4 regions of the Sporomusa aerivorans genome follow, and region 4 is predicted to be linked to each of the others. Evidence: riboswitches for the same ligand, from Rfam matches in the RefSeq annotation. Region 4 holds a riboswitch; each other region holds the start of a gene.
The links. A riboswitch is a leader RNA that binds a small molecule or an ion and turns the genes downstream of it on or off. The one in region 4 is predicted to bind lysine.
Positions count from the first base shown of each region.

Region 1 (7,283 bases), 2.5 Mb from region 4:
CATTCCAATTCAAACCCTGATCCTTCGCTTTACGGAGCCATGACTTTCTTTTCAAGCGGCAAATCGTCACAGCTGGCGCTTGCAGTTCAAGATAGTATAATTAAAGAAACCAATGCAAATGATAAAGGCACTTCTTCCGCTACTTTCTACGTGCTGCGCAATACCAGCATGCCAAGTATTTTAGTGGAAATGGGCTTTGTGAGCAATCCCGGCGAGGCGCGCCAATTGCAGGACGACAGCTATCGCAATAAGATAGCGCAGGGGATTTTTAGCGGGATAGTTAAATATTTCAATAAGTAACTTATATTTGTTGAAAAACAGAGATAAACGTTCATACGAATATCTCTGTTTTTTTCTGTAGCAAATTTAGGTATAATAAGGAATATACTTATCTTGACAACTGTAATTTCATGATATGACGATGTAAAGGAGAAATTATGTACCAAAAATCAGTACTATCAAACGGAATTCGCGTTATTTCTGAAACCATTCCTTATGTTAAGTCCGTAACTTTGGGGGTGTGGATTGCCACCGGCTCACGTTTTGAAGAAACACATAACCACGGCGTTTCTCATTTTATTGAACATTTGATGTTTAAAGGAACTGCCAGGCGTACGGCCAAAGATATTGCCGAAACGGTGGATGCCGTTGGCGGCCAGCTTAATGCATTTACTGCCAAAGAGTGCACTTGTTATTATTTAAAAGTCTTAGACGCGCATGCTGACCTAGCTATGGATATATTAAGCGACATGCTGCTATTTTCCAAGTTTTTGCCTGAAGATATTGAACGCGAACGGCAGGTGGTGCTTGAGGAAGTCCACATGTACGAAGATTCTCCGGATGAGTTGGTTCACGATATTCACCTTGATAATATTTGGCCTAACCATCCTCTGGGAAGAAACATTTTGGGGACAATTCCTTCTATTGAGAAGTTTAATCAGGATTTAGTGAAAGAATATTACCAGGACTTTTATACTCCCGATAATATTGTAATTGCTGCGGCCGGCAATATCGCTCATGAAGAACTGGTCAAACTGGCAACCTGTTATTTTAGTAAATTGCCTGGCAAGAGAAAGAATGTAGCAATAGCTCCCCCGGCTTTTTATCAAGCACGGACCATAGTCAGTAAAGATATTGAGCAAGTACACGTTTGCTTGGGAACGGCAAGTGTACCGCAGGATCATCCGGATATTTATCCTGTCCATATTATGAATAATATTTTAGGCGGCGGGATCAGTTCAAGATTGTTTCAAAGTATCAGGGAAGAAAAAGGACTGGCATACTCAATTTACTCCTATCAAAATAATTACAAAGATTCGGGTTTGCTTACTATCTATGCCGGTACACGCCCCAACAATATAAATCAGGTTTTGGATTTGATTATGGAGAATTTGCGCGAGCTTAAGACCAAAGGAATCAGTGAGCAAGAACTTATTAAATCCAAAGAGCAGATCAAGGGGAGCCTGCTTCTTGGACTGGAGAGCTCCAGCAGCCGGATGTCCCGTATTGGCAAAATGGAAATAACATTAGGAAAATTTGTTTCCTTAGATGAAGTTGTACGAAAAATTGACAGAGTGACATTGCGCGATGTGAATCAAATGCTTGAGCAGATGTTTACCGCGGAAAAAATGTGCTTAACGGCTTTAGGTCCTGTTGATGCTGCAAATATTAACGCAAATCTTACTATCTAGAAGGGAGCTTGTATGGGTAGAGGTTTTGAAATAGTAAGCAAGTATAAGGATTTGGATATAGTTTTGCCGAAACGAAAGACTCAGTTAAGCGCTGGGTATGATATAAGTGCGGCTAAGGACGCTATTGTGCAGCCGGGAAAGGTTGTCTTAGTTGAGACCGGAATCAAAGCCTATATGGAACCGGATGAATACTTAGGCATTCATATCCGTTCCGGGCTGGCTGTAAAACACGGGCTAAGCTTAATTAACGGTCAAGGTATAATTGATGCCGACTATTACAATAATCCGGATAACGAGGGTCATATTTTAATTGCTGTAATAAATCATGGTAGTGAGCCAGTCGTAATTTCGCAAGGCTCTAGAATAGCACAGGGGATATTTTATAAATATTTAAAAGCCGACGCTGACTTTGTTGAGGGAGTTCGCGCGGGGGGCTTGGGGAGTACTGGCCTATAACTTTTGGAATGTTTCATTGGTGTTTGATCATAACTTAAACTAATTAGCCATATACATTGGTAGAAGCACTAGAGGGGGACTACCATGTATACCTGGGCCTTATTAATTTTAATTATTCTCGTTATAATGGGTTCGGTTTGGCTGCGCATTTGTCATTTGCGGGCGTCGGTAGACAGTTTGCCCCAAGTTGAACCCAAGCCTTCGCCATTTTCCAACGCTGTCCAGGATTTGGTAGCGACTGCGGGGGGAGTTTATCTCTCCCTGGTAATGATTGTTTCCTTTTTAAAGCTTGACTTACCGGAACGGATTACCGTTACTTTCCTTTCCTTTGATCCTTTGGCGATGACGGCTATAGGGGTAGCCGTCATTCAACCGGTTTTTACTAAACTATTTAGTGGTAAGTAGGTGAGGATATGCGATTAAGTGAAATGTCAGGCAAAGAAGTTATTAATCTGGGAGATGGCGCGCGTTTAGGAAATATTGCGGACTGCGAGGTTACTTTCGATAGCCGGACCGGGGTTATCGGCGGGCTTATTCTGCCCAAAAGGAGAGCGTTATTAAATCTGCTAGCTGACAATCAGATTTCCGTTATACCCTGGCAAGCTATTAAACGGATTGGGGATGAGGTTGTCATTGTTGATTTAAATAATGCCTACGATCGTTTTTATTCTACCTTTAGCGGGGAATAAAAAGCTTGAAGCTGGTTCAACCTAACAGTAGGTTGCATATGAATCTATTGTTAGGAGGTATTACTATGGCCACAACAAATAACAACAGTGGGAATCAACTTTCAGGAAATGCCGCTGCCAATCAGGCAACGAACCAAACCGCAGGACAATCCGGCAATGCCTTGGTGACTAGCTATACAAGCGCAAGCGCTCAATCTAATACTTCGAGTACTTCAAGTCAACAAGGCGCAAGTGGCGGTACACAAGGCGGCGGTTCCGGAGTTAAAAGCGTAATCGGTGTATTTGATTCGCGCGAAAGTGCTGAACAGGCTGTTAATTCTCTCAGAACACAAGGCTTTACGACTGAGGAAATTAATATTGTTTCTAAAAATCAAAAGAAACAAAGGCAGCAAGGCAGCGATTATTTCGAAGATGATATCACAGACGGCGCATTAACAGGAGGAACGTTAGGCGGTATTGGCGGTTTGCTTTTGGGAGCTGGTGCTTTGGCTATTCCGGGAGTAGGCCCTATCGTTGCTGCCGGCCCGATTGCCGCTGCCTTAAGCGGAGCTGTAGCAGGCGGGATTGCCGGCGGTTTGATTGACTGGGGAATTCCGGCTGAAGCGGGCAGAAGGTATGAACAGCATGTAGCTGAGGGAGGAATTTTGGCTGTAATACGTTCTGATGCCGCAAAAGCGAACCAAGCGGCCCAAATTCTCCGGCAAAGCGGAGCCAAAGACGTCGAAACTCACGCAATGCGTTAAAGAACCGGGGACTTCCCCGGTTTCTTTTTCTAAGTATTATAAAGTATACACAGATGTTAATATTTATTGACAATGTTGGAACCTTTGGTATAAAATGTGTATAAAATGAATAAGCAACATCCTGTACGGGATGAAGTAGAGGTGCGGAAGCCAAGAGTACTTTCAGGGAGAGCGGCGTCAATGAACTGAAGGAAAGGGGCAACTGCCGAAGTAAGGGAAGATTGCCGAATTTTCCTTTACTGGTCTTACATCAAATAGGTTTAAGACTGTCACCATTATTTTGGTGGAGCGCTATCTCATCTGGTCGGTGAAAGTATATTTATATATATATTTTCCTATGGTCAGATTACGCTGTCTGTGGCAGCCGGTGAGAGATGCGCTCACTGGCTGTTTTGTATTTATAGCTTTGCCCAAAAAAAATGGAAAAACTGATTATTTAACAGGAGGTGTATAGCGCTTGATTAGAGTGATGGTTTGTGGTGCTTACGGAAAAATGGGCCGGGAAGTATTGCGCGCAGTTCATAAAGATCAACAGCTAAGCATTGTGGGTGCAGTTGATATCAATTCAGACTTTGCTGATGTTGGCGATATTATTGGCGCTGGGAAAACAGGTGTAACAGTAGGAAATGATTTGGCTACTGTTATCAGTGAAACAAAGCCGCAGGTCATGGTGGATTTTACGAAGCCGGAAGCAGTTATGAATAACATCCGCATCGCCAGCAAACATGGTGTATGCCCGGTTGTAGGCACTACCGGTCTAACTGACGAGGACCTAAATGAGATTCGTGAACTATGTACAGTTAACAAGGTTAATGCAATTATTTCACCTAATTTCTCGATAGGTGCTATTCTTATGATGAAACTGGCGCAGGAAGCGGCCAAGTATTTACCCCATGTAGAGATAATTGAAATGCACCATGATCAAAAACTGGACGCTCCGTCCGGTACAGCGCTGCGAACCGCCGAATTGATTGCCAATGTAAGAGGTGAGATGCGGCAGGGCCACCCTCAGGAAGTTGAGAAGTTAGAGGGTTCACGTGGCGGAGATTTAGCCGGTATCCGTTTGCACAGCATTCGCTTGCCTGGATATGTTGCCCATCAGGAAGTTATTTTCGGCGGTTTAGGACAAACGCTTACCATCCGTCATGACTCTATATCACGGGAGTCGTTCATGCCCGGGGTGGTATTGGCCTGTAAAAAAGTACTTACTGTTGACGGTCTAATTGTTGGTCTTGAACATATAATGGGCTAAAGTACGGCAAAGAAGTAAAAGATAATGTAAAGGATCTGGAGGCGTTTTTGTAATGAAAAAATATAATGTTGCAATTTTGGGGGCAACTGGAGCTGTTGGCCAAGAATTTCTTAAACTTATCGAAGAACGCAATTTTCCGTTTAATGAGTTAAAACTGTTGGCTTCGGAACGATCGGCAGGCAAAACTATTGAATTTATGGGAAAAAGTTACATAGTTGAGGAAGCTACGCCTGCTTCTTTTGAGAATGTGCAGATTGCCCTGTTTGCCGGCGGTTCGATTAGTAAAACTCTGGCGCCTGAAGCGGCTAAACGCGGGGCCGTCGTCATTGATAATTCAAGTGCGTTCCGTATGGACCCGGAAGTACCCCTCATCGTCCCCGAAGTAAATCCCGAGGCCATTAAAAATCACAAAGGGATTATTGCGAATCCTAATTGTTCAACTATTATAATGGTAATGGCATTAAAGCCTATTTATGATGCTGTTAAAATAAAACGGATTGTTGTTTCGACCTATCAGGCAGTGTCAGGAGCAGGTAAAGAAGCTATCGACGAACTAACAGATCAAGTTAAGGCAACTATAGAGGGGCGCGCAGTGGAAGCTAACATTTTGCCTAGCGCCAGCCTGCCGAAACATTATCAAATCGCCTTCAACCTGTTGCCGCATATTGACGTGTTTGTTGAGGATGACTATACCAAAGAAGAAATGAAAATGGTACACGAAACCCATAAAATATTGAATGACTATACTATTGGCATCACCTCGACGACCGTTCGCGTACCTGTGTTCCGCAGCCATTCCGAGTCGGTAAATATTGAATTAGAGGGGCCGCTGTCACCGGCGGAGGCTAAACACCTGCTGGCTAAATTTCCCGGTGTTATTGTACAGGATAATCCGGCTGAAATGCTGTATCCCATGCCTTTATATACTTCCGATCGTAATGAAGTATTTGTCGGCCGTATCCGTGCAGATAAAACTGTGCCTTATGGATTGAACATGTGGGTGGTGGGGGATCAAATTCGCAAAGGTGCAGCCCTTAATGCTGTACAGATTGCCGAGTATATGATCGAGCATAATTTAATTTGAGGTGTAAAAAAAAATGCGAGTAATTGTCCAGAAGTTCGGGGGGACGTCGGTGGCGTCGCCCGAAGTGCGGGAATTGGTAATGCGCAAGATTGCAAAAGCGCGGGACCAAGGCTTTAATCCGGTTGTTGTAGTGTCGGCAATGGGGCGGCAGGGCGCTCCCTATGCCACTGATACCCTGATTGGCGTAGCAAGGACGGCCTACAAAAATATTGCTGCGCGCGAGCTTGACCAGATTATGTACTGTGGTGAAATGATTTCGGCGGTAGTTATGGCCGGTACACTGCAGGCCGCTGGGATGGATGCTGTTATGCTTACCGGCGGGCATGCCGGTATTATAACAGATGCCAATTTTACAGACGCCCGCATATTAAAATGCGACCCAACACGTCTTATCAGTCTCCTGAAACAGAGAAAAGTTCCTGTTGTCTGCGGATTTCAGGGTATGACAGCTGAAAATGAATTTACTACATTGGGGCGGGGCGGTAGCGATACCACTGCAGCCGCGTTAGGGGCGGCACTAAATGCCGAAATGGTTGAGATATACACAGATGTAGATGGAATTATGACAGCAGACCCGAGAATTGTGAATAATGCAAAAATACTTGACTGCATAAGCTACGGTGAAGTTTGCCAACTGGCACACCAGGGGGCCAAGGTTATTCATCCCCGAGCTGTGGAAATTGCTATGCAAAAAAATATACCCCTTATAGTAAAATCTACCTTTTCCGATGCTCCGGGAACTCTTATTACCAATATTGCTAAAGAGGATACTGTCGGCGCGGATGTAATTGACCGCGTGGCGACAGGGGTTACTTATCTTACCAATATTGTGCAGATTAAAGTTCAACTTGACGATGCTGCAGGAAATGACGCAAGTTTTCAGGTTTTCAAGACAATGGCCGATAGTGGCATTAGTGTTGACTTAATTAATGTCCATCCCGGCCAGATCATGTTTACGATTAATGCGGATCATGCAGAACGGGCCTTAGTAAAACTTAAGCGCCAAGGCTATGAAATTGAAGTATTGGAAAACTGTGCCAAGGTCTCGGTTGTTGGCGGTGGTATGAGGGAAGTTCCCGGCGTAATGGCCAGTTTTATAGAAGCTCTGACAAAAAATAGAATCGCTATTTTGCAGACCGTAGATTCTCATACTTCGATTTCGGCATTAGTACCTCACAGTGATGTGGAAACTGCCGTTAAATCCCTTCACGAGAAATTTAGTCTATCAAACTAATAAAGGGAGAGTTTTATGAGGAATTTTGGGCGTGTTTTGACCGCAATGGTAACTCCGTTTAACAACGACTACAGCGTTAATTACGGTGAAGCCGCCAAACTGGCGAAATACCTCGTAGAAAATGGATCTGACGG
Region 1 is NZ_CP156926.1:3,848,275-3,855,557, reverse strand. Features, by position in the region: gene SATMO3_RS18465 (N-acetylmuramoyl-L-alanine amidase) at 1-300, shown strand, start outside; gene SATMO3_RS18460 (M16 family metallopeptidase) at 438-1,691, shown strand; gene dut (dUTP diphosphatase) at 1,704-2,147, shown strand; gene SATMO3_RS18450 (hypothetical protein) at 2,232-2,552, shown strand; gene SATMO3_RS18445 (YlmC/YmxH family sporulation protein) at 2,561-2,836, shown strand; gene SATMO3_RS18440 (general stress protein) at 2,902-3,579, shown strand; lysine riboswitch at 3,708-3,881, shown strand; gene dapB (4-hydroxy-tetrahydrodipicolinate reductase) at 4,037-4,831, shown strand; gene SATMO3_RS18430 (aspartate-semialdehyde dehydrogenase) at 4,884-5,915, shown strand; gene dapG (aspartate kinase) at 5,929-7,149, shown strand; gene dapA (4-hydroxy-tetrahydrodipicolinate synthase) at 7,165-7,283, shown strand, end outside.
Region 1: linked by a shared signal. The riboswitch ahead of dapB (4-hydroxy-tetrahydrodipicolinate reductase) and the one ahead of SATMO3_RS30470 (DUF441 domain-containing protein) in region 4 are both predicted to bind lysine.

Region 2 (7,283 bases), 790 kb from region 4:
ATAACTGTCATCCAAAGCCTTTTCCAAATCAGGCCACATTCCATCCTCAAAACCTGCCGCTAGCTTTTGGAGAGCCTTACAAGCACACTCGTCCATAAAGCCGCCTGTCCCACTGTCAACACCATAGCCAAAAAATTCATCATCACCCAACGCTGCTGCCGCTTGCCCCGCAATAAGCGCAAGCTCAAAATGCGCTGGCAATTCCTTGGTGAAACGGATTTCTGCAAAAGCCACTCTTTTGTCGGTATCAATATGGTGAATGTACAATATCACCGGATAGCGGCCTGCCGCTACTGCTCTGGCAAAAGGCTGAGTTTCAAAAAGAATAAGCGGGTCATTTGCCACAATCTTACCTGTAGGAAGATAGATTTCACCCAAAGGCTGTTCTTTGATATATTCATCCCATTTACTGTTTTTGAAAAACTCTACAGTATGACCTGTACGTAACGCTTTCATTAATTCGAATTCAGTATCCATGATGTTGCCCCCGCACTACCAGTATTTATTCTTCAATTTATCATATATTCCCATCAGCTTCACTTCGCCGCTATATTCTAACACCACATTGGTAACTACCCATTTCTCATCCTGATAAGCCAGGATAAATATATAGCGGTCGGTGTCCTTATTCTTGGGGGAGGTGCATTTTTCGGCTTCTTCCTGAGTGGCAAATTCTTCATGATAGCTGATTTTGGCAATTTCCAGTTTCCCAATATACGGGTTAATCAAGGAATCATTTTTGCGAAGATCAATGGTGTAATCAGGGCTGAGCGTATAGTGGATTCTCTTCCAGACAGGCGGCTTTCTTTTATTAAGCTCAAAAATCTGCTGATTCTTTGCTTCATAGGTGGCAAGAGCCTTATTAACCTCCGCCCTAACATACTCCTTAAATGAATCTACGGCTTCAGCCTCACTTGGCGCAGCAAAGGCTAGGTTGGAGAATACCAATACTAGAACTAAGGTTAACAGTAACACTTTTCTCATAGACATCTGCCCTTCCATTTCCTCGCTAAGAATACCTAATACAGATATCCCAGTTTAGGCTCAATCTTCAATACATCATAAATACTGTTTGTTTTCAGTTCGCCGCTATATTGCAACTCTGCTTTAGTGACTACCCATTTATCCTCCTGATAGGCAATGGTAAATGTATAGTGTTTGGTATCCCGGTATTTAGGTGAAACACATTGTTCAGCTGCTTCTTTGCTGGAAAAATCCTCATAATAGTCGATTTTATCAATTTTTAGTATTCCAATATATGGTCTAATCAAAGAATCGTTCTTGCGAAGATCAATATTGTACTCGTCATTAAGTGTAAAGTGTACTATGCGCCAAAATGGCGGTTCTAGCCAATAAGGTGGTTGTTTCCTATTGACTATAAAAATCATCCGATTATTCGTTTCATAGCTAACCAATGCCTTTTTGACTTCCTTGTCCACATAGCTCTTAAATGAAGCTATAACTTCCGACTCACTGGGCGCGGCAAAAACTAGATTGGAGAATGCCAACAACAGGACTAAGGTTAGCATTAACACTTTTTTCATCGGTACATCATCCTTCCGTTTTTTTTTTTACCTTTACTTAGATTCGCGGGGACGGTTCTCCTGATGCTAAAGAGTGTTATTTATCTTTGAACACTAAGTACCAACACATACTCTCTAATCCAATATGATCTTTTGCAGACGAACCGTCCCCGTGATGCTTCCCTAGCGCAACAAGAACAAGCTGCTTGATAAAATAACCTGATAATTGTAGTCTCAATTCTCGTATCCACTATTTCTCACATATTTGAATCGCTGTTGATCTTTCACAATTATAAATTTCCTTTTTTAACATCTAAACCCTTTATTCGTGCATCACAGGGACGGTTCTCCTGATGCTAAATTTATAAAATTCAACTCACCTATCTGATCTTTTAACTTGTAAAATAACTTTTTCATATCTAAATATGCCATATTGAAAGCACTCCTGTCTAATCAGGTATTCGCATTGCATCAAGAGAACCGTCCCCTTGAGTCTTTCCCTTGAGTCTTTAGCTGGGAAAACACCAAGGACTGCACGACGCATCAAAAGGATGCCCCAGCGACCTGGGCGAACTGGATAACATGGCGCTAAGCAATAAAAAGCCCGCAGGAATAGTTCGGCGTATCAAGTACGCCAAGCTACCCTTGCCGGGCTTTTTATGTTTCGAGACTCAAGGGGACGGCAGACCGGGTGAAAAGTTAGCATTACATTGTTTTCAATTGCTTAAAGGCTATTTTTTCAAACTCTGCTCAAACTCTGCCTTGATTTCCGCCAGCAAGCCGGCATTGGTAATTAAATCATAACCAGTTAAGGCCATAGCTTTAGCTCCACGCAACAATGCCTGATGTGCGGCAGGTGTAAAGGTGGCTGCTGCCATTTCTACGGTATGTCCTACCAGTGTTTCATCGCCAATGCCGATATAAGGATGAATGGCCGGTGCAACATAGCTGACATTGCCCATATCAATCGAGCCAAAGCTTTCAGGCGGCGGATTAACTTGGGCTTCGCCTACTGCCAGAAGATTGGCGCTAAAGGCTTCAGACAGCTTTTGATTGGTATTCATATCATCATAGGAAAGTTCATAGTTACTGATGGTTAATTCAGCGCCGGTAGCCAGTGCTGCGGCCCGGGCGCAGTTCTTTACCTTTTCTGCTACTTCTGCCAGTGCCCTACGTCTTTTTGCCCTGACGTAAAATTGGGCCACCGCATGATCGGGAACGACATTGGCTGCTACTCCGCCCTTGCTAATAATACCGTGGATTCGCACATCAGATGTGACGTGCTGGCGCAGTGCGTTTATAGCATTAAAGGTCTGAATGACAGCATCCAATGCATTGATGCCTTTTTCCGGTGCCGCAGCAGCATGGCTGGTTTGTCCTTTAAACTCAAACTGCAGGGCATCCATAGCCAGGGATATGCCGCTGGCGTGGGTCTTACTGTGGGGATGAACCAGTATGGCTGCATCAACATCGGCTAAAACACCTTGGTTAGCCATTGCTACTTTAGCACCCATTGTTTCTTCCGCAGGTGTTCCCAGGATAATTACCCGGCCGCCAATATCGGCCAAAACTTTGCTTAGGCCAATTCCCGCACTTGCCGCCATGACGCCGATCATATTATGACCGCAGCCGTGACCAATTTCCGGTAATGCGTCATATTCGGCGAGAAAGGCAACCGTAGGACCGGCCTTGCCGGAGTTATAGACAGCCTTAAATGCTGTCTCATAACTACAAATATTCATTTCAACGGTAAAACCATGTTCAGCCAACAAGCCGGTCAGCTTAGCGGCAGATTGATATTCTACCATACCCAACTCCGGGTTTTGACCGATTGAGTCACTAAGGGCGAACAGTACCTCCTGTAACTGGTCAAGTTGGTCGTTAATTAAGTTCTTCATTGCTACATCTCCTTATATTTTTAGAACGGACCCCATTTCATCAGTACTGCTGGCGTGATAGCAATTACACACAAAACAAAAAAAGCAATCTGCAGCGGCAGTACCCAGCGGGCCCATTTTGACCAAGGAATGCCGGCCATGCCCAAGCAACCAATAAGTACACTGGAAGTGGGGAAAATCATATCACTGAAACCGTTGCCAAACTGATAAATAAGTACGGTAGTTTGACGGGTTATACCAACTAAATCGCCTAAAGAAGCCATGATGGGGATTGTCAGTGCTGCTTGGCCGGTACCGGAAGTTACGAAGAAATTTATAATTATTTGAACTATCAACATTGCATATGCTGAAACCAAAGTCGGCAGACCAGCTAATGGCGCAGCCAGAGTATTTAAAATGGTGTCAATAATCTTTGCGTCAGAAGCCAGCACGACGATGGCACGGGCCAAGCCAACTAAGATGGCTGTGCTTACCATGTCTTTTGCGCCAACAACGAAGGCATCCGCAATATCATTAGTACTCATTTTGGCAAATATTCCAGCGAAAATTCCCATGCCCAAGAAGACAGCGGCAATTTCATCAATGTACCATTCCCATTTCAATACCCCTAAGACGATCAGCGCCATCCCGGCTACAAGCAAGGTAAGCACTAATTGCTGACCGGTGGTAAGGGTGGCGTTACTTTCTTTAAGGTGCTGCAGGCTGGCTCTGGCAGCTTTATCCTCTTCATACGTTGGGCTTAGTTCGGGGTTTCTCTTAATCCGGCGGGCATACCACATGACAAAAGATATGGCTAAGACGGTACTTGCCACCCAAATGCCAGTTCGGTATTCTATGCCCGAGAAAGCGGGAAGCTCGGAAAAGCTTTGCGCTATGCCTACTGTAAAGGGGTTAAGCATAGCACCGGCAAAGCCGGTTGTGGCAGCCACATAAGGTATGCACATCCCGGTTATCCGGTCATAGCCCATTAAGAGCGCCATGGGTACAAATATGCCGACAAAGGGGATGGTTTCCTCAGACATGCCGAAGATAGCGCCACCTGCCGAGAACATAGTCATAGTTATAGGAATTAATAATATTTCCTTACCTTTTAGTAGGCGAATCATTTTCATAATACCAGCATCAATGGCACCAGTTTTTTGGATAACAGCAAAGGCACCGCCGACAATCAAAATAAATCCGGCAATATTGGCCGCTTTTTCCATACCCTTCAGCGGAGACATGAATACTTCTTTAATGCCTTGGGGTTTACTTTCAACCGGATGGTAGGTATTGGCTACAACCGTTGTTTTTCCAGCCTTGTTTTTTTCCCGGTCAAATTCACCACCGGGAAGAATCCAGGTAGCTGCCGCAACTAACAAAATGATCGTAAAAATGATTGCAAATGTGTGTGGAACGCGGAATGTTTCTGCTTTTTTTTGCATTTAGTATCCTCCTCTTCCGATAACCCTTCCCGCAAGCGGCGGGATATATATTAATCAAGGTAATGTTCGCCTTGGTTATTTTTCATAGGACCAGAAAAAAACAAAAAAGCAGTGTGAACGCTTTCACAACTGCTTGCGGGCAAAAAGTTATACTTCCTGCATGTGATATAGCGCTTCACCCGGAAAGATCTCTTACCGAGTGACAGTCTGGTATTTGTTCAATACGAGACCAGCAAAGGTTCTTGGCATAACTTTTGCTTCGGCGGGTATTCCTTTCATCACGGTTCAACGTCTGCCAACTAGCCGTGAGTACTGATAATATCCCGCACCTCTATACAAACTATCAAATTGTATTAATTTTACACTACATAAAAGCAGGTGTCAATAATCTGTTGGGGCACCTCAAGGGGATGGTTCTACCAAGGCTTCCGATTTGTACCACCTCTTGCATCAATATCTATCATTTTTTCAACAAATCCCTGTCGATGTCCTAACAAAAAGCTTGACATATTCACAGCAGCACATGCATGATTGGGAATAATTTCAATCTTATCACCGACTTTTAAACTAGTCTGTTGAGTCGCTCTAATCTTACCGACTTCTTCCGATAATCCTTCCACAATCAGTTCAGGATGTTTTTTTACAATACCGTATCCACTTACCAGTGAAGCACTGTGCGCTCCCTTGTCTAAACCAAAGCATTTACTTCCCGCATCTATAATAAAAATATTTTCACTTGGATTAGCAATAATTGTTGCCAGTACCGTCAGCGCACACCTTTCGATTGGAGCTATACCTAAGGCGACTTGAATCGCATCATAGAAAATATAATTTCCTGGTCTTAGGGTAGTAACTGTTTTATTTTGCACAGCAAATTGCAGCGTTGGCGTACTACCGGTAGCAACTATTTCCACGACAAAGCCCGCTGCAACTAAACAATCTTTTGCCATTTCCAAAGCTTCTATTTCTTCTTGGGCAACTCTTTCAATATCAGATAGATTATTGATTCCATATACATGTCCTGGATGTGTGGAAACACCCTTAAATGTTAAGGTGGATAATTCACTTAGCTCTTTTGCTAAATCCACAGCTTTATCCGGCTTAACCCCAAATCGGTGTAAACCACAGTCAATAATAATTAGATAGTCTACGGTCAACTTTTCCTTTATGAGTAACTTTTGCATTTGCATAGCCGCATCAATTCCATCAAAGCTTGCAGTAATATGCGCTTTTTTAACAAGCTCAATAACTCTTTCAATATTTTCTGCTGCCGCAACAGGATAGGCGAGTATAATATCTTTAAAACCATGCTGAACCAATTTCTCTGCTTCATCAAGCGTTCCAACTAAAAAACCTGTGGCTCCATGAGCTTTTTGCAGGTTGGCAATCTCAATGCTTTTATGCGTCTTTACCATAGGGCAGAGCAATTTTCTATTAATTTTGCATAATTCAGCCGTATCGTTAATATTTTGTTCCATCTTATCCAAATCAACCAAAAAGCTAGGTGTAGTAAGCTGGTTTATTCTTTTCATACCATAGTACCTCCGATTTTTACAAAAAAGGTGAAGCCATTTTAGACTTCACCTTTTTTTATTATCTACCTAGAACTTTTCCTGCATATACATCCTTCTGCAATCCATGATTTACTACAACTTGTCCATTTACAATAACATTCTCAATACCTTGAGAATATTGCTTAGGATCTGTATAAGTTGCCTTATCCTGCACCGTATCGGGATTGAAAATAACAATATCAGCGTAATAGTCTTCCTTAATAAGACCTCTAGCCTTAAGCCCCAATCGCTTAGCAGGCAAACTAGTCATTTTCTTAACTGCCTCTTCAAAAGAAAGAATTTTCTTTTCCCGTACGTATCTTCCTAAAAGTCTTGTTGGAGTGCCAAATGCCCGAGGATGCGGCTTGCCAAAAGAGAGAGTTCCCTCTGCAGATAAGCTCATAGCATCTGATCCAATCATAGCTCGAGGTTGTTGTAGGAAGGTCATTACATCTTCCTCCAGCATAGCGTAGTAATTCATCTGAACCCGGCCGTTTTCTGCGATAAGCAAATCAAAAGCTGCATCATAGGGATCTTTCCCTTGCATTTCGCCAATCTCTGGGATAAATTTTCCCTCAAGATGTTTATTCTCTTCGCTACGTACAGATGATACAAAGAATTTTCCCCAACCACCTGCAGATTTAACAAAATTTTGCCAGCCAGGCAACCCCTCTGCAATTTCCTTGCGTATTCTGCTACGAATACTTTTATCTTGTAACCGTTCAATCATTTTCGCAACTCCCCCTTCAAAAATCCAAGGAGGTAAGCAAGCGGAAAGCGAAGTTAAGCCTGCAGTATACGGATAAATATCGTACGAGACTTCAATACCGGAACGCTCTGCTTGCGCCATACGTTCTAATACCAAATCTGTTTTTCCCAGCATAT
Region 2 is NZ_CP156926.1:661,910-669,192, reverse strand. Features, by position in the region: gene SATMO3_RS03055 (DUF4241 domain-containing protein) at 1-477, opposite strand, end outside; gene SATMO3_RS03050 (hypothetical protein) at 493-984, opposite strand; gene SATMO3_RS03045 (hypothetical protein) at 1,020-1,544, opposite strand; gene SATMO3_RS03040 (M20 family metallopeptidase) at 2,255-3,421, opposite strand; gene SATMO3_RS03035 (YfcC family protein) at 3,442-4,845, opposite strand; lysine riboswitch at 5,006-5,187, opposite strand; gene SATMO3_RS03030 (alanine racemase) at 5,262-6,377, opposite strand; gene SATMO3_RS03025 (amidohydrolase family protein) at 6,439-7,283, opposite strand, start outside.
Region 2: linked by a shared signal. The riboswitch ahead of SATMO3_RS03035 (YfcC family protein) and the one ahead of SATMO3_RS30470 (DUF441 domain-containing protein) in region 4 are both predicted to bind lysine.

Region 3 (7,283 bases), 1.2 Mb from region 4:
ATCTGACCCTATTCGACTTAGTGAAAGTATCCTTAGTCTGGTATGTCAAGCTGTTACAGCCTGTTGGCGGCAGCAAGATACACCGGAACGATACTATGCGAGAGCGAAGGGATTGGATAGTATGAAAACAGTATTAATCACATCAAAAGAATTTGGCAGCCAGATCGATATAGAGCACAGGAGAAATCTGGAACAGTATTTCTTTGAAAACGGCTGGCAGATTATGTGGAATGCAACAGAAGCGGCAATGACTGCCGGAGATATCATTCAGCTTAATGCCCGGCAATTGCTTGACGCCATTTTGGTGTATTCCAGCTCTGATGAAATTAGCCGGGAAGTTTTCAAGCATTGCCGGAATTTGAAAGTGGTTTCGCGGCATGGCGTAGGTATTGAAAACATCGATGTCAGCGCAGCGCAGCAAGCAGGGGTGCAAATAAAAACAACCGATAAAATGCCTGGCTATGAGACGGTGGCCGATTTAACGTTCGCCTTAATGCTGTCTTTGGCCAGGAAGGTGCCGCAGATTGACTCCAACCTAAGAAAAAATGGCTGGTATCGCCCGATAAGCAGTGATGTTTGGGGTAAGACACTGGGGATATTCGGTTTGGGGCGCATTGGCAAAGCCGTTGCCAGACGGGCTAAAGGTTTTGATATGAGAATCCTGGTGAATACGCGGCATCCGGATGAAGCCTTTGTTACAGCACACGGTCTTTCCCTGTGCACTAAAGAAGAGCTGTTGGCCGAATCGGATTTTGTCAGTCTGCATTGTGCATTAACCGCAGAAACGAAACATATGATTGGCGCGCCGGAGTTCGGGTTAATGAAACCCAGCGCATATTTGATTAACACCGCCCGGGCCGGTCTGGTATGTCAGCGTGAGCTTCTGGCCGCGCTGAAAAGTAAAAAAATTGCCGGTGCGGCGGTTGATGTATTCGAGCAGGAGCCTGCGGTAAATGACCCTATTATTACAGAGGATCTGGATAATGTAGTAGCTACTGCGCATGTGGGTTCTTACACAGTGGAGTCTTTACGCCGGATGGACTTTCTGGTAGTGCAAAACATTGTGGCAGCAGGATAATGGCGGGTAATTAGTATTTAGTATTGCAGGTTTGTTTTAAAAGCAATTGAGAATCTAGCAAATCGGTATGGTAGAGGCGCGAGTCGCAATAGTACTTGCAGGGAACTGGCTGTAATGAACTGCGGGGAAAGGGCGGATCGCCGAAGTGCCGGGAACTGCCAGTTTCCGGCACTGGGGTCGTACTCAACAGGTACGGCACTGTCATCTTCGGATGGTGAGCTATCGCACTTGGGGTAAGACTTCCCTCTTCACTATGCCGGTAGCCCCTAGTACATGGTGGCTGCCGCTTTTTCTTTGGCGGGCGGAATGCTCTTGATTTACACACCGGGAATGACTAAATCTTACTGCATAGGATGTGAAATATGAGCTGGGACAATATGCCGCTACTAATCATTCTTGTGCTGGCAGTTATCGGTAACAACCAATCGGTATCCCTGGCTGTCGCGGGACTTCTGCTTATAAAACTGATGGGTTGCACAGTCTGGTTTCCTTATATAGAGAATCATGGCCTCAATGCCGGGATCATCATTTTGACCATGGCCGTGCTGACCCCCCTGGCTCAAGGCCGTGTATCTGCAGGCGATATGCTGGTAGCCTTCAAAACACAGCCAGGCCTGATCGCTATTATTGTCGGCATATTTGTGTCCTGGCTGGCAACACAAGGCGTATATTTTCTGAAGGCATCACCGGAAGCCACGACATCCCTGATTGTCGGTACCATTGTCGGCGTTTGTTTTTTGCAGGGGCTGGCGGTTGGACCGCTGATTGCCGGCGGCATAGTTGCCATTATCATGAATTTGTTGAACCTGTTTACTCAGTAGTTTGAGTTGGTACAGAGGAGGGAAGCGGATGGATATTCAGCAGCAAACTATATTTGGCGAGCGTGTGCCGGGCAGACCTGTTACCATCTATTTTGAGGGTATCAGGCTGTCCGCCAGGGAAGGTCAAACCGTAGCTTCGGCTTTAATGGCACATGGTTTCTATGCCTTCGGCCACAGCCGGAATTTATCGCAGGCCCGGGGACTTTACTGCGGCAACGGGCGCTGCCAGAGCTGTCTTGTTACCATTGACGGGATAGAACATGTGAAGAGTTGCAGCACTCTGGTCCGGGAGGGCATGATGATTACCAAATATGCCGGTGATCCGGACGTCAGGAGAGAGATGCATGAAAACTGATGTATTAATAATCGGCGGCGGGCTGGCCGGGCTTGCTGCGGCTCACGAAGTGGCGGCAAACGGTTATTCCGCAATTATTGCCGATGAAAGCTGGAGCCTTGGCGGTCAGCTTAGACAGCAAACGCAGACAATTCCTGATATGCCTGTTCCTTATGCCGGACTCAGCGGCTGTCAACTGGCGCAGACACTGGCAGAGCGGTTACAATACCTGCCTGTTCAAAGCCTGCTGCAGCATGACGTGATTGGCGTATATGCCGACAACAGTGTGGGCGTTGCCTGCGGCGGTCGGATGGAAAAGATCACTCCCGGCTGTATTATTATCGCTACCGGAGCTGCGGAGTCAGCTCTGCCGTTTCGTGGTTGGACGCTGCCGGGCATCATGACCATTGGGGCAGCACAGATCCTCATGAACCGTGAACGAATCTATCCGGGGAAAAAGGCTGTGGTGCTCGGTTCCAGCGACATGACCCTGGAGATTATCTGCCAAATGCGCAAGCTTGGCATCGAGGTAGTCGCGCTGGCCGAACCATCTGCGGCGCTTGTTGCGACCGATGAGACTATTCTCCAGGCCTTCCGGGCGAGTGGCATACCGGTCCTGCTGCACTCGCAGCCAATAGCCGCAACCGGCGGCAGCCGGGTGGAGGAAATAATTCTGACTTCCGGTGCAACCCGGAGGGATACCAGGTATGAGGTAGATCTTGTCTGTCTTGACGGCGGCAGGCATCCGGTACTTGAGACCATTTCTGCTTTAAATTGCCGGCTGGCCTTTCGCAAAGAACTGGGGGGCTGGCTGCCCTGCTATTCCGCCAGTCTGGAGACCTCTATAAGCGGCATTTTTGTCGCAGGACAAACGGCAGGAATAACCTCCCAGGCCGGAGTATACCGGACTGGTGCCATTGCCGGTCTCGGTGCCGTCAGTTATCTTAAGCAGAATACAGCAGAAAATACAGCAGAAGCGCATTCAGCCGCCAAACAAGCACACTGGGATGGCTTGATGACATTGGAATCAGCCAGGTATCCGGCTCGCTGGCAGGCACGAATGGCTCATATCGGCATTTGATCCGGCAATGAGTATGACGGTGGCATAACCGCAGACACCCAACAAGAAGGAGGGGCACAAAACTTGGATAATTTGACAATCGTTTGCCGGTGTGAGGAATTGACGGCGGAAGATATAGCAAACGCCGTTGCGCAAGGGGCGGAAACCTTTGATGATGTGAAAAGGCTGACCCGGGCCGGCATGGGCCTTTGTCAGGGTAAAACCTGCCGGCTGATTATAGCAGAATTAATCGCGCAGTATCGGGGAAAATCAGTAGACGAAATTCCTGTGCCACGGCAGAGAATGCCGCTCCGCCCCATTACGGTAGGCAGCTTGGCAGCGCACCATACCGGCGGTTCGACGACAAGATCGCTGCTGGCGGAGTCGACTTCGCATCCTACCACACAGGAAGGGCAGGCGAAGTAAGTTGAGAATGGAGTATGATACGATTATTATCGGCGGTGGTGTCATTGGGAGCGGGATTGCTTATCACCTTTCCGAGGTGCAACCCGATGGAATTTTAGTCCTGGATAAAGAATTCCCTTTAAACGGAACCTCCGGTTCAACGCAGGGGTGGGTGTGGGTACAGAGCAAGGTTCCCTCCTGGTATGGGGAACTGTCGATGTTCAGCGCCGATCTCTACGAGTTCCTGCCCCGCAGGATTGGTGATATTGAGTACAAACGTACCGGCGGCATAGGTCCCTTTTTTACGGAAGAGGAGCGGGAACTGGCCAAACGTCTGGCTGAGCTGCAGGCAGAAGTGGGGATACAGATTGATATTCTCAGCCGGGATGAAACCCTGGCGCTTGAACCGGCCTTGTCCCCTGAGATACTGGGCGCCACGTACTGCAGCATCGACGGCAACGTAAATCCCATGCGTCTCGTGGAACAGTATATGCGAGCGGCCAAAAAGAATGGTGTAACCTATGAATACTCTAATCCGGTTACCGGGATTGAAAAGAAACAAGGGTCTTACCTGGTGACAGCCCGGCGTGGCAGTTATTGCTGCAAAAAATTGATTCTGAGCGCAGGTGTGTGGACCAGCGACATAGGAAAAATGCTGGGGCTTGACATCCCTGTATATCCCGTGCGGGGACAAATTATTGTCACTGAGCCGGTGGCTCCCCTGTTCAAACACACGTTGTCGTCCATGCGGCAGGCAAGCAACGGAGAGGTGTTGATCGGTTACACCAAAGAATATGCCGGTTTTGACCGGAGCACCACGCTGGATGTCATGGAAGAAACTGCCAATTTTGGAGTTAAGGTTGTGCCGGTTCTGGCCAAAGCCAAAGTTGTGCGCAGTTTTGCCGGCTTACGGGTTATGCCTGAGGATGAAATTCCCATCATCGGCCATATTCCAGGTTTTGAGAATCTCTATATTGCCGTAATGCATAGCGGCGTTACCTTATCGCCCCTGGCCGGGGCCATTGTAACGGAACTAATCACCGAGGGCGAATCGTCCATACCCATTGACCGTTGCAGTATCACGCGTTTTGCCTAGCAAGAGGAGGAAAAAGAAATGGACATTCTCGTATGTATAAAACAAACCTTTGATTCAGAAGCCAAGATTGCGCTCACCGTCAATGGCCAAATTGATGCTGGCGGCATTCATCTTGTTATCAATCCGTATGATGAATATGCCATCGAAGAGGCAGTGCGGCTTAAAGAAAAGTTTGGCGGTGAAGTTACCGTTCTCACCATCGGCGGCAGCCGGGCCCAGGACGCACTCCGGACGGCGCTGGCCATGGGGGGCGATAAAGGCCTGCTGATCGATGCTCCGGAGCTTATGGCTGCCGACGAGTGGGTTGTCGCCGAAATCCTGGCGAAAGCCGCGTCCACGCTGTCTTATGATTTGATTCTGGCCGGGCGGGTGGCTATCGATGACGGTTCAGCCCAGGTAGCGGTCCGGCTGGCGGAAAAGCTAGCCATTCCTGCGGCTGCCAGCGTGGTTAAGCTAAGTATCAGCGAGAAGACAGCGACTGTTATCAGGGAGATTGACGGTGGTACCGAGGAACTGGAAATCCGTCTACCTGCGGTACTGACTGCCCAAAAAGGCCTTAACGAACCGCGCTATCCGTCGGCAATGAGCATCATGAAAGCCAAAAAGAAAGAAATAAGAACACTCAGTTTGGCCGACCTGGGACTTGATGTAAAAGACCTGTTGCCCAAAATGAACATTGAGAGGTACATGCTGGCCGAGCCGCGTCAAACCGGGCGGAAACTGGCAGGCGATATACCGCAGGCGGTAGGAGAGTTAATTCATATTTTACAAACCGACGTTAAGGTGTTGTGAAGGGAGTGCTAATTTTGTCAAAAGGTATCATGGTTTTTGTAGAACAAAGTCAGGGAAATATCCGTAAAACATCGTTAGAGCTCTTAAGTCAGGCCAGTGTGATTGCCGGTCAGGCGGGCGAAGCAGTGACTGCCGTCATTTTAGGCCAGAATATCGAAAATCTGGCGGATGAGGCGATACAATACGGTGCGGACAAAGTAATTGTGGCGGATGCGCCGCAGCTTGAGAAATATACTATCGGGCCGTATACCCGGGTCCTCAAGAGTATCATTCGGCAGGAAGAGCCGCAAGCCGTCTTACTGGGCAATACGGCCACCGGCCGGGAACTGGCTCCCCGCCTGGCTCAACGTCTGGGTGTAGGGCAGGCTTCCGACTGTACCGGCCTGGAGTATGCTGCCGATACCTTTTTGCGGTTCAAGCGTCCGGTTTATGCCGGCAAGGCTCTGGTCTATGTGTCGTCCAAGGTTCGTCCGGTTGTCGCCACCATTCGCCCTAACACCTTTCAGGCTGTTGCCCGTGTGCCGCAGCAGCAGGCTGTGGTGGTAAAATATCCGGTTGAGTCAGAGGCTGCCGAGCTTAGCGTTATTATCAGGGAAGTAGTGCTGGCTGGCTCCAAGCGTCCTGAACTGACCGAGGCTAACATTATTATCGCCGGTGGCCGGGGTCTGAAAGGGCCGGAGCATTTTGCCATGCTTGGCGAGTTTGCCGATACTGTGGGCGGGGCGGTAGCTGCCTCCAGAGTGGCGGTGGATGCAGGCTGGGTTGAACATGAGTATCAGGTGGGGCAGACAGGCAAAACCGTTTCGCCCACCCTCTATATTGCCTGCGGTATTTCCGGAGCCATCCAGCATCTTGCCGGGATGGGATCAGCCCGATGTGTGGTGGCCATTAACAACGACCCGGAAGCAAACATTTTTAAAATAGCCGATTACGGTATTGTCGGGGATGTCTTTGAAGTAGTGCCGATGTTAACACAGCAGCTCCGGAAAACGGCGTATCCGCAGGTGTAAAACTTTAAGCTGCAATATATACAACTACAGCCTGCCAAGGCAGGCGCAAAGCGAGGTAAGCTATGGCTGGGCGGCAAATTTACTGGAATATCGAAGGGCATAGTTGGCTCTATCTGTTATTTATCATTGCGATTGGATTTTTCGTGTATGGTGTCTACCGGCGTCTTTCGCTCTGGCGGCTGGGCCGGCCGGATAACCGGTGGTGCAGCATCCGGGAAGCCATTCGCGACAGCATTGTCTATGGCTTTAGGCACAAGCGGCTCCTGCAAGAGCCGTATCCGGGCCGGATGCATCTTTTCCTATTTTGGGGTTTCGCGTTTTTGTTTATGGCGACCGTTACCGTTGCCATCCATGCAGACCTTGGGCTGCCTATATATCAAGGCTTCCTGTATATGTTTGTCAAGTTCAGCGCCAATCTGTTTGGGCTGCTGGCCTTGGCGGGAGTGGTGCTGGCAGCGTGGCGCCGTTATGTGGAAAATCCACCGGGGCTGGATAATCAGGCGGATGACGCTGTTACAATTTGGCTGATTTTTTCCATCCTGCTGACCGGCTTCTTCTTGCAGGCAGTCCGGATGGCGGCAGTTCCCGAGCCTTTGGCCAGCTGGGCATTTGCTGGTAAGTGGCTTGCTGTGCTGTTGGCAGGCTTTGACAGTTCTTTCCTGGCGACCATACATCAGTTTCTCTGGT
Region 3 is NZ_CP156926.1:1,118,406-1,125,688, forward strand. Features, by position in the region: gene SATMO3_RS05030 (phosphoglycerate dehydrogenase) at 122-1,078, shown strand; lysine riboswitch at 1,142-1,308, shown strand; gene SATMO3_RS05035 (DUF441 domain-containing protein) at 1,441-1,899, shown strand; gene SATMO3_RS05040 ((2Fe-2S)-binding protein) at 1,928-2,254, shown strand; gene SATMO3_RS05045 (NAD(P)/FAD-dependent oxidoreductase) at 2,244-3,314, shown strand; gene SATMO3_RS05050 ((2Fe-2S)-binding protein) at 3,378-3,719, shown strand; gene SATMO3_RS05055 (NAD(P)/FAD-dependent oxidoreductase) at 3,727-4,794, shown strand; gene SATMO3_RS05060 (hypothetical protein) at 4,813-5,586, shown strand; gene SATMO3_RS05065 (electron transfer flavoprotein subunit alpha/FixB family protein) at 5,601-6,596, shown strand; gene SATMO3_RS05070 (heterodisulfide reductase-related iron-sulfur binding cluster) at 6,659-7,283, shown strand, end outside.
Region 3: linked by a shared signal. The riboswitch ahead of SATMO3_RS05035 (DUF441 domain-containing protein) and the one ahead of SATMO3_RS30470 (DUF441 domain-containing protein) in region 4 are both predicted to bind lysine.

Region 4 (7,283 bases):
AATAATTTCCCGGCCCGTCAATTGCGAAATTTTCACTGCCCAGATACTTAATAATCTTTTGCGCCGCTCTCTTGGCCATATCAATAGTTACATCCTTGAGAACGATTGCAAATTCATCGCCGCCAAGCCTGGCAATAAAATCATCTTTTTTTATAATATTTTTCAGCTTGTTTCCCAGTTCTACTAAAAGCTTATCGCCTATGGCATATCCAAAAGAATCATTAATAACTTTAAAATTGTCTACATCCAAAAAAAGAAGCGCACCGTTACCTTCTGCCGTTGAATACACAACAGCGCTCTTAAGATATTCTTCAAGATAATACCGGTTAGGGAAACCGGTTAAGAAGTCATGCGTCTCCATATATTTCATTTGCTGTTCAGCCCTTTTCCGCTCCGATATATCCCGGATAATGCTAAGCAGCACACGCTCGTCGCCAATATATGTTCCTTGCGAGCTTACTTCAACCGGTAGAATTCCGCCATCCTTACACCGGTGAATTGTTTCAAATAAAATCCCCTGTTTTTCGGCCAGTTCCATCTGCATTGCGATTTGTTTATTTGTACTCTGGATTCTTAAATCGCTGATAGTCATTGAAAATAATTCTTCCCGGGTATATCTATACGCCCGGAGCGCTGCCTCATTTGCTTCGATAATCCTTCCGTCCATGTTAATAAACAACATAATATCCTTGGCATTTTCCGCCAGTATTTTGTATTTCTCCAGTTGTTTGCCGGCATTCACCAGTTCATCTATCTGCTCCCGATATTTCTCAAGCACAGCGCGGGTTTGCTTCTTATGCTTAATGTAGGTACGAAGATAATTCGCCAAAACGTGCGGCCGATGATTAATCACGAACAATCTCCGCGGATTAGCCTTAACGGGGCCGCACTGTGCCGGCTTAATCGCCTTCGGCGGTATATTCCATTCTTTATATTTCTTAAACCTGCCAGGCCTATAGTTCATCGCTACCACACTTTCTGCCACTACATTTCAAAAATTTTAGCAAATTTATTATCTGTTTTTGGCAAAATAATCGTTATATCAACAAAATGACTATATAAAATTCAGCCTGATATGACATGTTTATTTCCTATTTGACTTTATTCGATTTACTTTCTCCTATAATTATTACATAAAATTACCATTTCCAACGCGCATACATAATGCTCTTATCCGCATAAATGATATTGATTCTATATATCAAAAATTCAATGCAAATAATGTTCCTACATCATTATTTCTGCTTTCACCCCACCGGCGAACGGGTTTAGAAAACACGCTTCGCCAAAATAAAGAAAGAGCCGCTCTGAAACAAATGTCTCAACGCGAACTCTCTACTTTTGCCGGTTAACTGGATTCAATTTTTTAATGCGCTCTTCTGGCCGTCAAGATAATCGCAAATAGCCACAAACTCTCTGATATCGGTAATCTTCTGCAAATCCCTCAGGTCAAAGATAATGTCTGAATACTTATGCTTAATAAACTCCATATCATGCAGTTCACATTCAACAAATCCATCCCGCCAACTATGGACATACGGTATGAAGTCATCCCAATTACGCTCGAAATATTTTACCTTGGCAAAACACAACTGGTATATATAGAATATGACTCTTATAACTGAGGATTTTTTCAAAAATTTGTGGCTGAAAAAGATCTTCTGCGGATATTTTCCCTTAGGCCTTTCCCAGTACAAATCAGAGTTGCTGTGAAGATTGTATTTGCGAAGCACTTTAACCGTTTCGTCGGCTAACTCTGCCATTAATACCTCATCCCTCATATTGCCATCGAGTACCTTTAATAATTGATAATCCAACGGCCGAACCTCCCTGCTGATCGTTCAGGCGTAAACATTAGAGCAGTGAATAGGAACAGGAAAATAAGATCAATTCCTATGATAATAAGCTTATTCCACAAATTGATACTTTACTCCTTGCGGTTATCGAATTAATTTTCATATACTATCGATATATTTTATATCAAGCTATTGCTTTGCGCACAGCGTAAACGCCTGAAAGCTTAAAACCGGTTTAAAATAAAAAAACACGGCTTGCGCCGAGCTTGTGGCAAAACATAAGCTATGTTGCCTGCATATTAAAAAGAATTTATACTTTCTTTCCATATAAAAATAACGGCAGGGCTTACAAGCTTCGAAGCCTTGCCGTCCATGCAAAACTTGGGCGCAATCGGGTATCCGTTTGCCAAAAACGGCATATCAGTTGCCAAATCACTGTTTAAATGAATTCAATGCATTAATTATCATGGCTACGAAGCCGCCTGCAATAAGCGGACCAACCGCCAAACCGTGCAAAAAGCATACTCCGCCGATTGTACCGACAATCAAAGCAGTCGTAGCCTCCGGCGATGCTTTCAAAAAATGCATGCCCTGCGTTGCCACCCAGGAAACAAATATCCCGATGACAATAGCAATCAGACCTGACTGGGTTTTGAAAGCTGACATCATTTCGCCCAGGGATATCCGACCTTGCGCCAACGGCGTCAGCACCGCCATTGTCATTATGGTTATACCAATATTCAATCCATGAGTTTCGATACTTGGAAACCAGGCTGTCAATCCCAGCAGCTTTATCAGCAGCAGCACCAAAGCAGCCAGGGCTACCGACTGATTGTCGCCAATAACTGCCAGTACGAGAATGATTAATAGCGGCATATTTTCCCAGTTCATATTTCCACATCCTAAATCGTGTAAGATTCTCCATATTAAGATGAGTTTTTTGCCTTCTTTTCATCCAGCGCGGCAGATTAAACGCCGGCAGATAAAAGAAAAAAGGCAGCCACTATCTACTTAGGGGCTACCGGCATAGTGAAGAGGAGTCTTCCCCCAGTGCGATAGCTCACCATCCGAAGATGACAGTGCCGTACCTGTTAGATACGGCCCCAGTGGCGGGAATTGGCCGTTCCCGCCACTTCGGCAATCCGCCCTTTCCTTTACAGATCGTCACTTAGCCAGCTCCCTGTAAGTACTATTGCATCTCGCGCCTCTACCATACCGATTTATTTCGCTAATCAAGTTGTTAAATCCCTGCTTGACTGGTTAATTTTTTTGATTGACCTACACTGCTTCCACAATATTCGCCGCCACCAGAAAGTCCATCCGCCGGAGAGAGTCCACCGTATAGGAGCCAACATGCGTGGTTGCCACTACATTATCGAGATCTTCCGCGATTAGGGGGTCATTTACGGCCGGCTCGGTTTCGAATACATCAATGGCTGCGCCGGCAATTGCTTTGCTTCTGAGCGCGCTTAGCAGATCACCCTGGTTTACCAGTCCGGCCCGGGCGGTGTTTATCAAATAAGCGCCTGGTTTCATCAGGGCAAACTCCCTGGCGCCAATCATATGCTTTGTTTCGTGACTTAGCATACAATGCAGGCTGACAAAATCGGCTTCGGCCAGCAGCTGCTCTTTGGAACACAAGGTTATGCCGTTTGCTGCTACAAAGGCATCATCAGGATGCCGCGTGCTGGCCAAAATTTTCATATCAAAGCCTTTGGCCCGTTTGGCGACGGCTTTGCCAATGCGTCCCAGCCCGAATATACCAAGCGTCTTGCCCCAAACATCGCTGCTGACCGGGCGATACCAGCCGCTTTTTCGCAAAGTGGCATCAATCTGCGGCACCTTCCTGGCCAGCGACAGCAGCAACGCAAAGGTTAGATCCGCAACCGTCTCATAGCCAGGAGTCTTTGCCGTTGTTTTAATTGCCACGCCTGCTTGGCGGGCTGCCGCGGCATCAATATTCTCGACACCCACCCCATGCCGGGATACCACTTTCAGATTCCGGCATTCTTTAAAAACCTCGTGGTTAATTTCATCCGAGCTGGAATAAACCAAAATGGCATCAAGCTTATGCCTGGCATCCTGCTGAATGATGTCTCTGGCACTCATGGCCGCGCCTGCCGAATTCCACACAATCTGCCAGCCGTTTTCGGCAAAATATTGCTCCAGGCTCTTTCTATGCTGAATATCGATTTGGCTGCCAAATTCTCTAGATGTGATCAATACTGTTTTCAAGATATCCAATCCTTTCCGCTCTCGCATAGTATCATTCCGGTATGCAGGCATTCTAAATGCGCCTGCATATCAAATTCAGGATACTTTCAACAAGTCGAACAGGGTCAGATTCCATCTTCACTATACCTATATACCTAAACCGTCGCCAATGTCTCTGACTTGGATTTTCACAGGTTTACAATATTCACCGGCGGCTGGCCATTTATGGCTCTCGCTATATTATCCAGACTCGCCAGCAGCATCTTGCGCATAGCCTCCACCGTAACGCCCCCGATATGCGGTGTAACCAGCAGCCGGTCCTTAGCCGCCGGCGAAAGGCTCAATAACGGATTTACCGGCGCCGGCGGCTCCGGTGCAAAAACATCGATAGCCGCACCGCTTATGCGTCCGGCTTCCAGCACCTGCGTCAATGCCGCCTGATCCACAATTTCGCCGCGCGCCGTATTAATCAGAATACTGCCGGAAGACATAAGCGCAAGCTCCCGTTGGCCGATGAGACCGCGCGTAGCCGCATTGAGCGGCACATGCAGACTTACAACATCGCTTTGTGCAAGCAAAGCCTCTAAAGGCTTGTAGCTTACCTGGCACTCGGCCTCTATTTCCGGCGGCTGCCGCCTGCGGCTGTAATAACTTACGTTCGCGCCCAAAATAGTTAGGATTTTCGCTACCTGCCGGCCAATTGAACCTAAGCCGATCACTCCGGCTTTACTGCCTTCTATTTCGCTTAGCCCCCGGGTAAACAAAACTTCTCGTATCTCCTGATACCTGCCGGCCTTTACCTCCCGGTCCGCCAACAGAAGCCGCCGTTTAAGCGCAATAATCAGGCCAATGGTGAATTCGGCCACCGCTTTGGCATTTGTCCCCGGAACATTAGCCACCGGAATATGTAACGCTGCCGCCGCCTGCGTATCAATACGGTCAAAGCCGGCGCCTACGCTCTGGATCAATTTGATATGGGTAATATTGCGAAGAACATGAGCGTTAATTTCCGGAACGCTGGCCGGAACCAGCAAGAATTCGGCCTCCTGACAGGCCAGAATCAATTCCTCGTCGGTGGACGGATTAATAAACCTGACGTCCCAGTCTTCAGGCACAGCAACCTGCGACGCAGCAAACCGCCACCTTGGCATGGCACTAATTACTACCGTCATATCCGTCCCCCTAACTATTTTTTTGCACAAGCATTTTCATCGCACCGGCAATACGTTCCAGCCCTTCACGGCAATCTTCATAGGATACGGCGTAGGACAGGCGAAAATGGCCGTTGCCGTGCTCACCGAAAGCCAGGCCGTCGACTACCGCAACCCCGGCATTGTCTAATAAGTAGTCCGCTACCTGCGCCGAGGTCATACCAGGCAGAGTAATGCGGGGAAAAACGTAGAATGCTCCCTGGGGGTTTCCTTCCAAGACAACGCCGGGAATTTGCCGGACCATGTCCAGCACCAGTAGCCGGCGGCGGGCAAATTCTTGGGACATAGCCTGTATGCAGTCCTGGGAACCCGTAAGTCCGGCCACTGCTCCATGCTGGGCAAAGGTGCAGAGTGACAGCATAATATTCTGCTGCAGCCGGATGGCAGCGCCAATGACCGGCTCAACCGCTGCAATATAGCCAATGCGCCAGCCTGTCATGGCATAAGTTTTTGACAGGGAACCACACAGTATCGTCCGTTCGCGCATGCCCGGAAATCCGGCGGGCGACAGCCGGCAGCCTTCATAGACCAAATTATCGTAGGCGTCATCGCATACTAACCATAGCCCATGTTCGCCGGCAAAACGGGCTACTGCCCGCAGTTGTTCTTCCGCCCAAACACCGCCTGTTGGATTATGGGGAGAATTCACTACGATTGCCTTAGTCCTGGGCGATAACGTTTTTTTAACGGCCTCCCAATCGTACCCGTAATTTTGCGTTGGCTTGAGTCCAATCTTAACAGGAACACCGCCCGCCAGCCCCACTGCCAGGGGGAACGGGCCAAAACACGGATCGGGCAGGATTACTTCATCCCCTTCATTCAATATGCTCATAAAGCTTAGGTACAAAGCTTCCTGTCCCCCGGCAGTAATTATGATTTCGCTCTCAGGGCTATACGTCAGGTTTTTATCGGCTTTAAGCCTGCCCGCAAGGGCTTCCCGCAAGGCCGGTATCCCGCTGTTTGGCGCATAATGAACCAAACCTTTGTCTAACGCCTGTTTCGCCGCCGCTTTAATGTGGGCCGGCGTATCAAAATCCGGACGGCCAATTTCGAAGTGAATTACCTTTTTACCTTGCGCCTCTAACTGATTGGCTTTTTCAAAGACTTTGCGGATTCCTGCGAAAGCAATCCCGTCCAGTCGCTTGGCCACTGTTACCTGTTCCATAGACAATCCCCTTCCCATATTGGCTAACCAATGCGCTAACGACATCCCCGGCTTATGGCAGCATGAACATCACACTATTACCTGCTGCTTAAGACTGGCTCAGCCGCTTTGCAAAAATCCCCCCCATATTGGTCTGGGTGACTTTTTTCTTAATTTCATCAATATTGGTACTGTAAAGCTGTTTCTGTTTCATGTGTTCAAAGAATACTGAACCGGAAAAGGTGTATTTCTTAGTTAATCCTTCTTTAGTCTGCATCTGTTCATTCACATAACGAATAGCCTCGCCGCAGGCCAGTTCGGGGGAAATTGTGATTGGTTCCAGTCCCAGGGCACATCTTGCCGCATTGTGTCCGGCCAGCGTGCCGGTCACAATGGCCTCGGTATGGCCAACCAGCAAGCCGGCTTTTTCGCCGGCGCAAAAAACGTTTTTCAGCCCCTTTACCTGTAAGGCATTGTCTCTGGGCAGCATACCGAAATAACGCATAGAGTTGCCGATACCGCCAGCATAGGGATCTTCAAAGCGGGCATCAGCGCAGCCGGGTATCTGGCGCAGCAAAGCAAGGGGATAATAGGCCGACATGAGTTTGGCGTGGCCGGTATCCAGCAAAACAATGTTCTCGGCAAACTCCTTCAGTGCGTACTGCTGGCAGGCCTTCTGCCCAAGCGACTCCAGGCTCTTTTGCAAATGAGGCGGCACGGCAATAACACATACTCCTGTTCTGTCGAGTTCTTCCTTAACCTCCGGCGCAAGCGAATCCTTGTGGAGTTTGCAGGACCCGCTCATGGCTCCTAACGTACCATCGGCCTTTTCACCGATAATTTCCTTTACCCCCGCCTTGGCGGCAATACTGAGACGGGGACCAAAGGTCGGACACCGGTAAATACACATGGCGCAGC
Region 4 is NZ_CP156926.1:6,366,563-6,373,845, forward strand. Features, by position in the region: gene SATMO3_RS30460 (putative bifunctional diguanylate cyclase/phosphodiesterase) at 1-853, opposite strand, end outside; gene SATMO3_RS30465 (hypothetical protein) at 1,359-1,817, opposite strand; gene SATMO3_RS30470 (DUF441 domain-containing protein) at 2,229-2,687, opposite strand; lysine riboswitch at 2,845-3,014, opposite strand; gene SATMO3_RS30475 (phosphoglycerate dehydrogenase) at 3,075-4,031, opposite strand; gene SATMO3_RS30480 (2-hydroxyacid dehydrogenase) at 4,199-5,182, opposite strand; gene SATMO3_RS30485 (pyridoxal phosphate-dependent aminotransferase) at 5,193-6,386, opposite strand; gene SATMO3_RS30490 (FAD-dependent oxidoreductase) at 6,475-7,283, opposite strand, start outside.